3 regions of the Fictibacillus halophilus genome follow, and region 3 is predicted to be linked to each of the others. Evidence: riboswitches for the same ligand, from Rfam matches in the RefSeq annotation. Region 3 holds a riboswitch; each other region holds the start of a gene.
The links. Region 3 has a riboswitch for cyclic di-GMP ahead of I5J82_RS15150 (hypothetical protein). Riboswitches for the same ligand answer to the same signal wherever they lie in the genome.
Positions count from the first base shown of each region.

Region 1 (5,390 bases), 240 kb from region 3:
TCTACTTTCCTTCTTTATGTCCAAAGATACTTCCGGAAAAGCTATGCGTTTCATAGGTGATACAAGTATCATGGGCAATCCATCTGGATTTTTTAGAAGTCATGAATTCTGGGAAATTGTTCAGACCTGTTATAAAGAAGAAAAACTACAAAGTTCTTTTATTGATTATTTCTGGATGATTCGCAATAAATATGAGCCAATTCTTCATCTTCTTCAAAGCGAATTTGAGGAATATGACCTTTTGCATACAGCATCTACTGGGTATGCGGGAGTTTTGGGAGCTTATCTTTCAGCAAAACAAGAAATTCCTCTACTTGTTACTGAACATGGGATCTACTCTCGAGAACGAGAAGAGGAAATTTTAAAGTCAGATTGGATACCTATGATTTATAAAAGCAGATGGATTCAATTTTTTTATTTTCTAAGTCAACTCGCGTACCATCGTGCCGAACAGTTAATTACGCTTTTCCATAAGAATGCAAAGATTCAAGAGCGTTTGGGAGCACCGAAATCTAAGCAGCTCGTTATTGCAAACGGGGTGACTCTATCTGATTACTCATTAAAAAGGAAGCATTTTTCGGATGAAAATCCGATGCAGTTAGGGGCCATTGTAAGAGTAGTCCCGATAAAAGATATCATAACCATGATTTACGCCGCCGATATGTTACGAAAACGGAATATTCCTTTTCACTTACATATATTTGGCCCCTTAGATGAGGATAAAGAATATGTTAGCGAATGCGAAAACTTATTAAACGAACTAGGTTTAAAGCAATGTATTACATTTACAGGTAAAGTCAATGTGCAATCGAAGTTAATGGAAATGGATGTATTATTGTTAACAAGCATTTCAGAAGGGCAGCCTTTAGCCATTTTAGAAGGTTTAGCGGCTGGTATTCCATTTGTTAGTACAAATGTTGGAGATTGTGAAGAACTGATAACAGGTGGTGCCATCGATTTATTCGGACCAGCAGGTTTCATTGTTCCTCCGGTAAATCCTAGAAAAGTGGCAGAAAGTATAGAAAAGTATGTAGAAGAACCATCACTAATCGAACTTCATGGCAGAAACGGTTTCAATCGAGTCAAGCATCGATATCAGCTCAGTGAAGTCATTGAGAGATATCGTTCTCTTTATAAGGAAGTAGGTCACGAAAAACAATGGCAGGAATAGGCTTTCAACTTCATAAGATGTTTCAAGAAGATTACTTTTCAAGTAGAGCAAAGGCATATGGATTTACTATCCTATTAACTTCAGGACCTTGGTTGATCACCATTGTGATCCTCACTCTTTTGCAATGGGGGATGCAGCATTACGATATAGATCGTCGTACAAGAGAATTGTTTGTCGTGTCCATCTCCTACACGTTTATTTTTTCACAAGTGATCTATTTTTCCCTTCAACTCTTAGTTACGAGGTATATAGCAGATCTGTTCTATTCGGGAAAAATTGAAGATGTGGCTTCAACAAGTATAGGGTTGGCAAAAGTGACATGTGGTTTAGCACTATTGTTATGGCTACCCTTTGCTATGCTAAGCCCTATACCATTTTGGTACGACTGGATTGTCTTAATATTGTTTCTGATCATGAACCTCATTTGGGTACTGTTTTTATACAGCACGGCAACAAAAGAATATATGAATATTGTGTATGCCTTTTTCTTCGGAGGATCCTTAACAATCGTTGGCTTTTGGGTGTTACCCATCGGAGAGTTTGTCCGTTCTCTTCCCGTTATTAAAGGAGCGGCTGTTATGCTATTTGTTTTTACATTGGGGATGCTCGTAACACTTCTTTGGCTTCTTTATCATCTACTAACCAGCTTTCCAGACCGACCTATAGGTAACCAATGGGGATTTATCAAATATACCTACAAATACCCTGACTTACTTTTCACAGGTATCTTTTATAGTTTGGGACTTTGGGTAAGTAACTGGATAATTTGGTTTGGTGAAGGATCTGTGATTGTTCAAGAGACTTTCCGTTATCACCCTGATTATGACACAGCTCTTTTTTGGTCGTTTTTAACCATCATCCCTACGATGATGACATTTGTAATCTCGATTGAAACAAGGTTCTATAAAAAATATTGGACGTTTTATGGATTTATAAATGAAGGCGGCAATTTAGCTCAAATACAAGAGAGTAAGAAAATAATGATCAGAGTACTAAAAGAAGAAGTGATTCGCCTTATCAGAACGCAAGGGTTATTTACACTGCTTGTCCTTCTATTACTGCCGAGGTTTGTTACGTGGTTCGAATGGAAAGCGGACTTCTTTGATTTAATGCCGATTACATTAGTAGCGGTCTTTTCAATCAGTCTTGTATTAACACTTTCCCTTCTGCATCTATATTTTGATGACCGAAGAGGAGCGTATGTAACAACTTTCATATTCTTTATCGTAACCTCTATACTTACTCTTATGTTGCTGCCGCTCGGGTTTGATTGGTACGGAGTAGGAGTAGCTGTGGGAGCTGCGTGTTCTTTTACATACGGAGGACTTCGACTAATATCATATGTAGCAGAAGCTGATTTTTATATCTTTACAAAAAGAGATCCAAAACACTATCAGAATTCTTTAGAAAAAATTATTTCTAATTTTTCTAAAAATTAGACGGATAGCTATTGTTTTCTGAATTCAAAACCTATAAGATGGAAATAATTAATTTAATACTGTGGTGATGGGCAAACTTGGTGAAAGCCAAGGACGCAAAGATATGGGTCTTCGATTCTAAAAATAGGATAAAGATTGCCAGTCCGCGAAACCAACCCATCCCTCGTATAAATCGGGGGAATTTTTATGAAAAAGTGGTTATTAATCATGGCAATTTTTACTTTGGGATTTTTATCATTATCTCCTAAACACAGTTTTGCTCAAGAGGGACAAAGTACTTTGCAACAGGTTAAAAATTACAAAATTTATTACTCGGCACCAACAGATCGTATACTAAAGAAGTTAAAAGAATATGATTTAGTTGTGATTGAACCACAGTTATACAGTAAAGAGCAAGTTCAATATCTGCAAGAAAACGGTACGATCGTTCTTGGTTATATTAGCGTTATGGAAACACCAACGTGGAACGAACTAAGGTCTGAGCTTCTAGCTGAGCATGACTATTTTAAAAGAAATGGTGCTAAAGTTCATTATGAGCAATGGGATTCTTATCTGATGGATATTGCAAGTAATCACTATCACCAAGTTCTCATAGATGAAATGGAAAGACAAGTTTCTTCTAAAGGAATGGACGGCGTTTTTTTTGATACCGTTGGAAACATTGACAACGAACATTTGGAACAAAACGCAGTCATATATAAAAACCAACTAGATGGACTTCTTGCTTTCTTAGATAAAAGCCATCAAAATTTCCCGAATCTCTTAATGGTACAAAACTGGGGGATGGAGACCATTCAGCATACGCATAAATACATGGATGGTTTCATGTGGGAAGGTTTTGATTATAGTGAAGTTTCAAAAGATGAGTGGGCTCAAGTTCAGATTGAGAAGCTTAAAAAAATTCAACAATTGGGTAAAACTCAAGTCTTGACGGTTTCTACGAAAACAGAACATAAAAGTAAAAATTATGCGAAGAAATTTAACTTTTTGCATTACCATGATAAGAAGTCTTATGATGTATTTTAATTGAACAGGAAGCAAGGGGACGGTTCCCCTTGCTTCCTGTTCTTGTTATAAAATCGAAAACCCTAGGCTAGGCCTAGGGTTCCAAAAAGCTTACAGCGTGGCATTTAAAAAACTCTTCCGGGCGCTAAAATAAATTTGGTTCGCCAACCAATATTCCAGCATCGGAGGAGTTTTCATTGTCTAAAGACATCAATAGTTTAGCATACAAGAATGTAAGTATCATATCGTATTCGCACCAAAGTATAGAAGACAGGTGATATACAAGACATAGGAGAAATTTTACGGACACTGTGTGAAAGAAAAGGTGTAGAAATCATTGAAGCTACAGCATGTCGAGATCATGTACATATGTTAGTGAGCATACCCCAAACTAAGTGTATCTGCGTTTGTAGGCTACTTAAAAGGAAAAAGTAGTTTAATGATATTTGATCGGCACGCTAACCTGAAGTATCGATACGGGAACCGAAAATTTTGGTGTACCGGTTTTTATGTAGATACAGTGGGAAGAAACAAAAAAGTGATAGAAGAATACATTCGTAATCAAATTCAAGATGATGTAGTCGCAGAACAAATAAGTATGATGGAATACATTGATCCATTAATAGATAAAGAGGTAAAGAAAAACAGAGGAGGTAACCAGGAGGTCTTTGAGATCGGGCCGGTAGAAGTAGTGCCGGGCGAACCCTTCCGAAGCAACAGCGTACAGCCTACCACAGTTACAAAGTTTCGGTGAAACTGACTCAGGTTGTTGAATCCCACTTCATAACTGATGTCCCAAAGAGAGCGGTTGGTGTTGGTAAGTAGTTCTTTACTTCGCGCAATCCTCGTTCGTATCACATATTGATGAGGAGAAAGATTGGTATAGCACTTAAAGCTTCTCATAAAGTTATTTTAATGCTATGCATAGAAGTGCATTTAGATTTATAACATAAATTAATCGTAAGGATGAAATGGATTTTTTGTAAATATGTAGGTAATTGTTAAAAAATGTTTAAATTTAACATATAATTGAAATATACTTGTGAAGTATTTTTGAAAGTTACACTTTTAAATAGAAGAGGAGGTATTTTAATGAAAAATTTATTTTTTGAGGAAGTTAAGTTAGAGAACTAAATTCTAATGGGGCTAGTTTCTGGGCAGGTGTAACGATAGGAGAAGGCAAAATTGCTGCAGGTGCTGGTGTAGGAGCTGAATTAACATGAGTCTAAAAAACTTATTGCACCTTATTATTATTTTATCTTTTGTTACTTTAGGTACAAATGTTGCTATAAGAGTACAGAGTTTAATAATTATCGTACCAGTGGCAATATTATTAGTGTTAATGGCTGGCTATTTAGTTAGTATAGCTTTAAAAAGAACTCAATAAAAAACTTAAATATGAAAGGAGTAAATATTAATGAAAAATTAGAGGTTAAAGAAGTTAAAATTAAATCTTTAAATGGCTTCTTGATTCCTACTACAATTGGAGTAGCAGGATGGTTATTAACCTAGGATAACAAGAAAGGTTACCTGAACATACCGGTTATCTGGAGAGAAGTGTTTAACATTCATAGAGGTCTAGAGCTAGGAATCGATTGTTACCATGATTCTATCCTTGTCATCTATAAGACACTCATAAGAGAATTTAAACAGATCACATCTCTAATAAAGGATATCTTACCATCCCTTACGAGTTAAGGCAGAAGAAATTCACCTATAAAATCTTTCAGATCAAAATCGAACAAAAAGATGAAAGAATCATATTGGCTCCTGAA
Region 1 is NZ_JAEACF010000001.1:2,718,914-2,724,303, reverse strand. It holds gene pelF (GT4 family glycosyltransferase PelF) at 1-1,171, shown strand, start outside; gene pelG (exopolysaccharide Pel transporter PelG) at 1,159-2,610, shown strand; cyclic di-GMP riboswitch class I at 2,671-2,761, shown strand; gene I5J82_RS14155 (glycoside hydrolase family 191 protein) at 2,797-3,636, shown strand; partial or broken gene tnpA (IS200/IS605 family transposase) at 3,890-4,120, shown strand; gene I5J82_RS20680 (helix-turn-helix domain-containing protein) at 4,183-4,518, opposite strand; gene I5J82_RS14140 (hypothetical protein) at 4,835-5,002, shown strand; gene I5J82_RS14135 (putative glycolipid-binding domain-containing protein) at 5,374-5,390, opposite strand, start outside.
Region 1: it holds a riboswitch for cyclic di-GMP, as region 3 does, so the genes downstream of both, I5J82_RS14155 (glycoside hydrolase family 191 protein) here and I5J82_RS15150 (hypothetical protein) in region 3, are expected to answer to the same signal.

Region 2 (5,390 bases), 230 kb from region 3:
GGATTGGTTTACGAAGAGTGAATCTCACCCAGAGTATATTGGTAGCGATGGTGTGCATTTAACGCTCACTGGTGCGAGAGAGTATGCAAATTTCTTAATTAAACATATAGAATAACAACAAGAGCCAACGACCATGAAAGGTAGTTGGCTCTTGTTTATTCTTCTTTTTCTTCTCCACCCGTAACTGGATTTTTTTCCGTTTGGGGCTGTGAATTTACTTTGTGAAATATCACTTGATAAATCGCGGTTTAAATCCAAAATTGTTCTAAAATCCATCAGAAGGACTTTACAAAGTGTTTTTACAGAGTAAGACCATGCGATTGAGCATATCATTTCCGGAATAAATTCCATCCATTTGGATGTTTAATCATTCACTCAAAGAGCCTCAAATAATGCTTATATACCAACAAGTAATCCTTAAGTAAAAAATGACCCCTGAATAAATCTGAGGTCATTGTCATTTTTAGAAGTTTTAGTTATTTGTATTCGTAATTTAGTATATTAGATACCTGCCCATCAGGATTTATGATTTGAACATTTTTTATTCCTACAGAAGAAGCTGGCATCTTAATTCTAATTCTAGTGGAATTATAGAATACATTTGGATCTATTATAATTCCACCTACATCAATTTTCAAACCTAACTCAAAACCAGAGCCATCTATATACACCAAGTTTCCTCCGCTTATTGACCCTGAAGTAGCACTAAGCTTCGTCATGATTGGAGCGGATTTCGCTGGTGGAGCATTATACGTATAGGTAGAAGTTGCTATTTGACCATCAGGATTCGTTACAATAATTGGAACTTGCCCTGGAGTGTCGCCAGCAGGGATTTTTATTCTAAGCCTAGCATTTGAATAATAAGTAATATCCGTAATGACTTTTCCTCCTACTGTTACAGTAAGACTTGAATCGAAATTTTCTCCATCAATATATACTAATTCTCCGCCTGTAAGCTGTCCGTTATTCGGGGTTACATTTGTTATCTTAGGAACTACAGCTTTATACGTATAACTTTGAGGCAAAGTAAATGTTTGGCCATCTGAGTTAGTAACTGTTATATCTACAGAACCAATGAATCCATCAGATTTAGGTGCTGTTACCCTCACTCTGCTCGTACTATAATAAGTTTGAATAGGTACAATTTTAGAGCCAAACATAAAAGTTGCTTTGCTGTCTATATTTACTCCATCAATATAGACCAATTCTCCACCGCTGGTTAATCCACTATTTGGTGAAACTGCCTTTAGCTCAGGAGCCGGTGGTGGTGGTGGTGCTAAATAAGTATAAGCATTTGCTAATCTAGCTTCTTGATTATCTGGATTAACAATTCTAATCTCTACATTCCCACTGTTTATGTTAGCTGGCGCAATAACCCTTATTCTTTGGCTACCATAGAAGACACTCATTTTTGCTTCATTTTCACCAAAATAAACTTTTACTCCATCGACAAAGTTTTTTCCGTCAATATAGACTAATTCCCCTCCTGATAATTTCCCAGAATTAGGACTGATATTTGTAACCTCTGGTGCGGGTGGAGGGGGTAGTTCTTTATACGTATAGGCACCTGATAAAGTAACAGTTTGATTGTCAGGCAAGGTAACAGAAACATCTACAGTTCCAGGTATGACAGTGGCAGGAACTTTTACTCTTACTTTGTTAATTGAATAGAAGTAATCAACCTCGGTCTCAGAAGATCCAAAGGAAATTTTCATATCTTTAGTGAAGTTATTTCCTTCTAGTATGATTAAATCCCCCCCAGTAACTAAACCGGAATTAGGCGTTACAGATGTAAGCTGTGGAGAAGGTAACAATGGTGGCTTATTGTATGTATAAGCATCTGCTATTACCGCTGATTCTCCATCAGGATTCTTAATTGTAATAGGAACTATACCCTCAATATTTTCAGGGGCAACTACTCTTATTCTTGTATCAGAATAATATGTTGAAATATTTGCTTTCTTATCTCCAAAAAAGACTTCTAAACCTTGTTTGAATTTCTTTCCGTCTATATAAACTAATTCTCCACCTTTTGTAAGTCCTTGGTTTGGTGATACGTTAATTATATTGAGTTCGTCTTTAATGGGTGGATCATACTTATAACCATTAACTGCAATTACATTTGTTGCATCTGGGTTTTCCAAATAAACATCTACTGACCCTTCTTGTATTCCAGCTGGGACTACTGCTCTTATTTCTGTAGGATTTCTATAGTCAACCGTTGCAAACTGTTCACCAATCTTAATTTTAATCCCGTTTAAAAAGTAGTTACCTTTTATGATAATAGTATTTCCTCCAAGAAAGGGTCCGCTTGCAGGTGAAATACTTGATATTACCGGTTTTGCAAAATAATGATAAGGACTTGTAGCGGTTTGCCCATCATCATTTCTCACATAAATAGTAGCAGCTCCCTGAAGCCCACTTGGAGCTGTTGCAGTTATTTCATTTTGGCTGATAACCTGTACATCACTTGCAAGATTAGTATTAAACTTTACCGTTAAACCAGTACGGAAGAAATCTCCTTTAATTGAGACTTTATTCCCCCCGTCAATACTCCCTTTACTTTCTGTTACGGAAGTAATAAGAGGTGCAGGATGTTTAAGTGTTACCGAGCTCCCCAATACACTGTATGTTCTGTTTGCCCCAGTATAATCCTTGTATTTTATGGACAATGGTTCTGTAACTGGAATGGTACCTATTTTTGCGTCTTTTTTAGGTCTGATTTTATATTTAAATGTTAATGGGTCATTTTTTAATTCTAAAAAATTCCACGTAAGTACATTACCTACTACTGTTGGCTTTGGAATATTATTATCATAAGATCCAGGAACGATTTCAAAATTGGGTGAAACAGTTTCTTTTACTTCTACATCATAAGCACTGGCCATTCCAATTTCCTTAACTATGTTAGCATATATATCAGCTAGGCCAGCTGAACCTAGAACAAAATGATGATGATGAGAAGTTGTTGCCATCTCTTTTAGTAAAGAGTTAGGACCACTTTGGTCTGGATTATCATTTGCTCCTAACAATGCAATCGTGTAGAACACTATACCTGCATCCTTAGCAGCTTGCGCTTGCTGTTTTGCATATTCGTAGCTATTTGCGGCTCCATCAGTTAATAAAACTATTACTGGTTGAGCTTCTTGACGATGACTGGAGAGCATGTTAATTGCTTCTGTAATAGCTCCCCCAGTATTTGTACTTCCACCAGCTTGTATAGTATTTATATAGGATTTTGTTGAAGCAGCATCAGTGTTAAGATTGTACTTTTGAGCAGAATCACTAAAATCCACTATACCTACTTTATGTTGTTTTAAGTCCATTAAATCAATAAACCCTCTAGCCGCATCTTTAGCAGCACTAATTCTATTATCTGCTGTCATACTTCCAGATTTATCAATAACAAGTACAACATCATTTGGTTTTACGACATTTAAAGGAGGCGTCCCTTGGATATTTAACGTTACTTCCATCTCTTCATTCGTGGTTAAAATTGATTTCTCCAATGTTCTGTTTGCTGTTACATAATTGGTACTTGCTTTCACAGAATCAAATACAGGTAATACAGAAGTAAGAACTAATAAGATCGCAAGTAAATATTTTAAAAATTTTTCCATATACTTTCCTCCAAAATAAAACAATAGCAATTGGCTACTATTGTTTTGAAATGCAACCTGGCGATCTTTAAAATAGACCCATGGCTTTGCGTCCCTTTATCACTAAAGGTTTGCCAATTTATTAGGTTGTATAGCCTATTACAAAAGAACTATTTAAATCCCAAAAAAAGTGATCACCTAATTTGATGATCACTTTTTAGTTAAACAGTCAGTCTATGTTGTTATTAACGAAGAAGTTGAAGAACACCTTGTGGTTGTTGGTTAGCTTGAGCTAGCATAGATTGTGCAGCTTGAGAAAGGATGTTGTTCTTCGTGAATTCCATCATTTCTTTAGCCATGTCAACATCACGGATACGAGATTCAGAAGCAGTTAAGTTCTCTGAAGCAGTTCCTAGGTTATTAATTGTATGCTCTAAGCGATTTTGAACAGCTCCTAATCCTGAGCGGAAAGTAGAAACATCATCGATTGCAGTTTGAATCAATGTGATGTTAGCATCCGCTTTAGCTTGGTTAACAGCATCGGTTGCAGTTGGATCCAAGGCATCTGCTAGGCCTGTTTTTAGTGTATCAATTTTTAAAGATCCAGTATCCGAAGCAATTGCAGTCATATCAAATGAGATACTTTGTGTCGCATTAGCTCCAACATGGAATTTTAATGTAGCTGCACTTCCATCTAACAAGTTTTTTCCGTTAAATTGAGTATCATCAGAAATACGTTGTACTTCATCAATTAATGAATCCAACTCTGATTGAATTGCTTTACGGTCTACAGTATTGTCGTTTGTATCGTTAGCTGCTTGAACAGAAAGTTCACGCATACGTTGAAGGATAGAATGTGTTTCATTAAGAGCTCCTTCAGCTGTTTGAATTAAAGAAATCCCGTCTTGAGCGTTGCGTTGAGCTTGATCAAGACCACGAATTTGCCCACGCATTTTTTCAGAGATAGCAAGTCCAGCTGCATCGTCACCAGCGCGGTTAATACGTAGACCTGAAGATAATTTCTCCAAAGATTTTTGAGTATTCGTGTTGTTAAAAGATAATTGGCGGTGCGTGTTTAAAGCTGCGATATTGTGGTTGATTCTCATTATAAGTTCCTCCTTGAATGTTACCTTCTGCATCCTTGCATTAGGTTAAGAATTTGGAGATGAGGTATAAAGTCGATCGCCCTTATACTTCATATCCTTCATAAAATTTATCGACTTGTTTTCAATTTTGTTTAATCATTTTTGATAATTTTTTTGTTAATTCTTTTTCGTTTAGTAGATTGATGGAATTGTTCGCTTCTTGATTTTCATTTTGTATAGAAAGGTAGACTTCCTTTCGATGAATATCAATATTGGATGGTGCTTTAATACCTATTCTGACTCGATCTCCCTCAATACCAATAACTGTTATTTCTATATCATTACCTATTATAATAGATTCATCATTTCTTCTCGTAAGTACTAGCATGATTCCTCACTCCTAAATTCTGAATGAAAGAATTTATGTTTCTGATCATAGTTTCCATGAAGAATAACTTGCTTACCTAATTTTCCATTAATAATTAATGGAGCCTTTAGATTTGCAGTAGATTCTTCTAAAGTTTCTTTCAGCGTAACGATTACTTGAACAAAAACATCTTTACTATCTTTAATATTTAACATTTCTTGATCGTCAACGTTAAGTTCAAATTCATATTCCTTATCCAATAGAAACGGATTAGTAGTTATAAAAGCCAATGAGTGGTTCGTTATAGATTGTAAAAACAAAAATACTCCATCATCACTT
Region 2 is NZ_JAEACF010000001.1:2,737,397-2,742,786, forward strand. It holds gene I5J82_RS14225 (acyltransferase family protein) at 1-115, shown strand, start outside; gene I5J82_RS14230 (IPT/TIG domain-containing protein) at 477-3,620, opposite strand; cyclic di-GMP riboswitch class I at 3,669-3,745, opposite strand; gene hag (flagellin Hag) at 3,845-4,705, opposite strand; gene csrA (carbon storage regulator CsrA) at 4,827-5,072, opposite strand; gene fliW (flagellar assembly protein FliW) at 5,066-5,390, opposite strand, start outside.
Region 2: it holds a riboswitch for cyclic di-GMP, as region 3 does, so the genes downstream of both, I5J82_RS14230 (IPT/TIG domain-containing protein) here and I5J82_RS15150 (hypothetical protein) in region 3, are expected to answer to the same signal.

Region 3 (5,390 bases):
CCGCTTTCTCTATTGAACGATAATGACTTTGGTCGGCTATTTTGTAGTACACGGGGAGTTGGATAAGTTCCCCCATTTCTTTTTGGACCACTTCACGATAGCGCAGCAGCTGATTAGAATGATCTTTTGTAAATGTTTTATCTTCAATTAAAATAGCATATGTATCGTTAATGATTACTAAGATATCAAGAGATTTAAACTGACGTTTAATCTCAATTTTATGAATTATAGGTACTGCATAATGTTGTAGATTAAAGATCTCAGAAACAAAATGAACCGCTGCCTCGTGAAGCGCTTTATCTACTGAACGATAGATCTGTTTGCTCCAAGCTAACAACCAACACAAAAATGCATCTTGAGATAACTCGCTTGTCGCGAACTGAAATAGATTAGGCGTCTCAACAAGAGCCGCTTGGCTGTCACGTGCATCTTCAAGTAACATCTGGATGTCATGATTCCCTTTATAATCCTCCCAATATCCTCGCCTGAGTAAAGATTCTACATGCATTTGTGGCCAAAGAATTAAATTTCGAACATCTAATATGCGTGCTTGATCATTAGGATATAACAAAAGGAGCCGATTATCGCTTTGTTGGGCAATCACTCTAGGAAAGTCTTCTGTTCTCTTCACAAAACCACATTTGTTTTGACAAACATAGGCAGAATAAGCATCAATCACAAGACCGCCATCTCCTGTTTCTTGCAGGTTTTCCCAAGCATCCTCTATTAACTCTGCACTACATTTTGGACAACTTAATTTTGTATTCATAAAAAATCTCCTCCTTTGCTCTATAGACGTTTGAAAGTTTAATAATAAGCAAACAATATGTGGATTTAAACACAGATTTACTAGCGTTTTGAGCGCCCTTCAATCCCACAAGACTTTTAATGGAATAACAGATAACTTTCTACACCCGCTACTATCGCTATTTCACCAATGGTTAACCCAATTAGCCACTTCAACAAATAGACAATCCCTTATTAAAGCGGTCCCATTGCTATTCACTCTATAGTTAGTCACGTTTTCCATATTATCTTGACTAATAGCTTCAAATGTTTTGGTCTGGCCTGGCTCAATATTATTAACTACCCCATTTGCTGTCCCGACGATATTTCGATTTTGATTATAAAAGGTAACGATAAATGAATACGAATGTGATTTATTATCATGATTTGTAGTTTCTCCAGAAACGGTTGTCAGTCCATAATCGTTTTGGTAAACAATTTTATCAAATGAAATCTTTGATTCCGCATTAGTATTAGTAGGTGAAGGAATATCCATTAAGTTAGTACCGACTGTGCTTGGACTCATAATTGCAGAGGTGATTCCATAAGAATAGCAAGTGTAAGTCCAATTAGAATCGCACTTAATTTTAAAATAACACGAGAAAAGTTCTTTAAAATGCGATTAGGATATTCACCACCGCCGAATGCACAAACAAATAATAAAACAACATTAACTACGGGTATGGAAAGTAACAGCATGATGCCCATCCATTGATTTACAACTGCATTAAGACTATCTTTCCTCTTGTTTAAAATTAGTAGATTCCAAATCTTTATTCCCTCTTCATAAACGCTCTTCATTTCTATATTGTATATTTTACCAAATATGGTAGTATAAAAGTATGATTAAAATCCAGATAAAGGTAAACTTATTAAAAAATAAGGACGAAAAGCCACGGGTCTAAGGTCTTAAGTACTATGATAACCGGGTTGCCAAAGGTGAAATATTTTTTAAGAACCTACGGCTTTTTTAGTAGGTTTTTTATTATGTAGGGGGAGAAAGATGGGATTCTTAAAGGGATTGGGAAAAGTGGCTGGACAAGTGGCCGGCGGAGTAGTTGGTGGCACTGTAAAAATTATCGGGGAAGCCACAAATAATAAATTCATCCAAGAGATTGGTGATGGCGTTTATCATGCGTCTGTACAAGCTGGTGAATTAGCAGGACAAGCTGCCAGTGGTCTAGTAGATGTAGCTTCTGGGATTATACAACAAGACAATTCTAAGATCGATGATGGTTTTTCCGATATTGGAAAAGCAGTCGGGACTACAGCTAAGGGTGTGGGAAGAACAATCGTAACCGTTGCTGAAAATGGTGGGACTCTTGTAAAAGGAATTTTAGAGAATGATACCACCTTATTAAAAGATGGTGCTAAAGGGCTTGTAAAGACAGCTGCTGTTGTTACACTTGCCGTTGGTGTCGTTGATATGGTAGATGGTTCAGATGCAGTGGCAGCAAGTGAATTGCCAGAAACTCCAACTAATGATAGTGATGTTCAGCATGTTGATCCACACTGGAGAACGTTAGAAGATGGCAGACAGATTTGGGTTGATGGTGATGGAGATACGACAAATAACCTTTCAGCAGACGAAGGCGGAGGCTATTTCCGTTCAGGTTCTGAAACTACACTACCAAATCATGATGAATCTGTTGCTTCCACTTCTAATGTACATCACGTTGAACCGCATTGGAGAATATTAGAGAACGGCGAACAAATCTGGGTTGATGGGGACGGCGATACTTCTACTAACCTTACTGAAGAACAAGGCGGAGGATACTTCAGATCAAACCCTGATGGCATTCTTTCAAACAACTTAGACAAATAAAAGGGGCAACATATAACCATGGAATTTTTAGGATTTTTAATTTCAATTATCATTACGATCTATTTAGCGATTAATGCACCGAAATACAACAAGAATCCCTGGCTTTGGGCGATTCTAGGATTCTTCTTTGGCTTAATTACATTGGGGATTTTCCTTATCAAAACGGGGCGTAAAGGTTTAGGGTGGCTTTTAGTTATTATTTCCTCTATTTTCTATGTCTTTGTTCTTATAGGTATACTAACCCTATTTGCAGCCTTAATGGTTTCTCCTTATTGATTTGAACTCCTCAATTCATCTTGCATGAATTGGGGTTTTTTTTTTAAGGCACTTCATCTAGCAATTGAAGTCGTCACAACATTAATAAACGAATAATTTAAACCGATATAACAACGAAAAGTATAAATCGAGGTGAACATTCAAACTATGAAAAAAGCTCTTATCCCCTCTTTGCTCGTAACTATTGTCCTTATATTAGGTATGTCGCTTGCCTACTTTATGTATACACTTGAACAATCAAAGCAAGATAAAGGATCAACTCCTGAAGTAAAAACAGAAATTGTAACAAAAGAAGTAAAAGTGCCTGTTAAAGTTCCTGCAACGATTCCTGAAAAAAGCAGCTTGAAAAAGATTATTAAAAGTACACAAAATAAAGTCGTTCAGATTGAGACTTCCTCTGGATCACTAGGTTCAGGTTTCCTATATAACAAAAGAGGCGATATTGTGACAAACGCTCATGTGGTGGATTACGAAGTTGATGTGACAATCAGGACAAGTGATCAGCAAACTTATCAAGGGAAAGTGATTGGCAGAAGTGATGAGACGGATATTGCTCTTGTTCGTGTACCTGAATTGGCAAATAGCACTCCGCTAAAAATAAAACAAGAAAAAGCAGAGCTTGGTGATGACGTTGTTGCGATGGGAAGTCCACTTGGTCTGCAAAATACCGTTACGGTTGGAATTATTAGCGGTTTGGACCGCTCCTTTGAAGTAGATGCTTTTCAATATGATAACTTGTACCAGATCACAGCACCGATATCACCAGGAAATAGCGGCGGTCCAATCGTTAGTGGTGCAGATGGATCTGTGATAGGTATTAACTCTGTAAAACATACAACGGAACATATTGGCTTCAGCATACCGATTTATACCGTGCTATCTACTTTAAAAAGTTGGTCTAACCATCCTATGAATCTCTCAGACTACGAAGAAGAGTATGAGTATGAGGTACCAGAGTATGATGGAGATTTAGCTGAGGATTATGAGGATTATGAGGATTACAAAGAGTATGAAGAAGAAGAAGAAACATATGATGAGTATAAATCTTATACCGAACCTTATGAAGGTGAGACAGAATACTACGAATACATTCCTGATGATGCACTGACTGTTGTCTATCAATATTATGACTATGTGAACGCAGGTCAATATGAATTAGCTTACGACATGATCGGGGGAAACTGGAAATTATCTTCTCCATCATTAGAGGAGTTTGCAGCAGGCTATGCCCAAACTTCAAGCACAACGATTATTAATCCTTATGTTTACGATAAAGGAGATGGGACATTCCAAGTAGATTTAACATTGGAAGCTCAAGAATACGTGGATGATGTTGAACAAACCACACAATATGAGCTTAGTTATGTTGTAGGGATGGAAGATGACGTGCTTAAGTTGTTAAGTGGAGAGTCACGTTAAAAAGGAAAAGCCACACTCTATTTTTTATAGAGTGTGGTTTTTTAAGTGACACTTTCTATTGATTACTTCTACTCATTATTTATTAAGTTCATCCATGAACTTATTGAAATTCTCTATTCTCCTTCACCTCGCCAATATGAAAATTGTGCTTTACATTCAGCTTCTGCTCATCTGATAACTTACTCCAAATGTAAAATTCATAAATATGTTGCATATAGGGACTATGAATCCCCTTACCAGAAAGCAACTCATCCATCATTCTATTGCGAATATCCTGCTCAGATCTTGAAGATAAGTATAGTAAACAAAATCCTGCTTCTTCTAAATTACGTATATTAGCATATCCCTTTGAAAAAGGATTAAATAACTTGCTTTCTGTTCTTGACCTGTTTATCTAATCTTTGGTAACCTTCTATATCCCCTTTGAATACCACAATCTCATCATAAGATTTTCCTAAAATTCTAGAAAGTATTATAAGATCCTTTTTATCAGAAAGGGATTTGCCACAATAATAATTTGAGATTGTCTTTGAATCTCTTTTTTTAACTAAGAATTTAATTCCTCGACCAGTTGCTTTTATAGCAAATTATCTAACTCTGAAAAATCCTCAAATTGTTTATTTGACAATCTCTTATCTCCCATAATTGATTAAGATAACTGTATTATAGGTGCATCTTGTATGTAAAAGAAGTGGAAAAATTTTTTCTATAAAGTAGGGATTATTCAAAATAAACTAAGCACAATATACTTCATCTCAACAATATGTATGGCAATAGAGTGCAATTTATTAAATTACTTAATGGGTTATAATTCAAAGTAAAGTGAGAATCAAGTACTAATTTTTTTAAATTACTAAATAATTTAAGATATTTAAACATGGGGAGGCTCATGGTATACTCCATGTAGTAAAATTCATTTTATATGGAAAGAAGAGATTCTATTAATGAAGAAATCCCTAAAGATTCTAGCTATTCTTCTCGTCGGCTTAGCTGTCAGCATTGGAGGATATGCTTACTACTTATATGATTCTGCCAAAGACGCAGTTAACCAGATGCATGAAAAAGTAGAAACAGAAAAACCAAA
Region 3 is NZ_JAEACF010000001.1:2,963,505-2,968,894, forward strand. It holds gene I5J82_RS15135 (PD-(D/E)XK nuclease family protein) at 1-769, opposite strand, end outside; gene I5J82_RS15140 (FxLYD domain-containing protein) at 932-1,282, opposite strand; gene I5J82_RS15145 (hypothetical protein) at 1,309-1,485, opposite strand; cyclic di-GMP riboswitch class I at 1,639-1,724, shown strand; gene I5J82_RS15150 (hypothetical protein) at 1,790-2,611, shown strand; gene I5J82_RS15155 (hypothetical protein) at 2,630-2,887, shown strand; gene I5J82_RS15160 (S1C family serine protease) at 3,035-4,306, shown strand; gene I5J82_RS15165 (LCP family glycopolymer transferase) at 5,251-5,390, shown strand, end outside.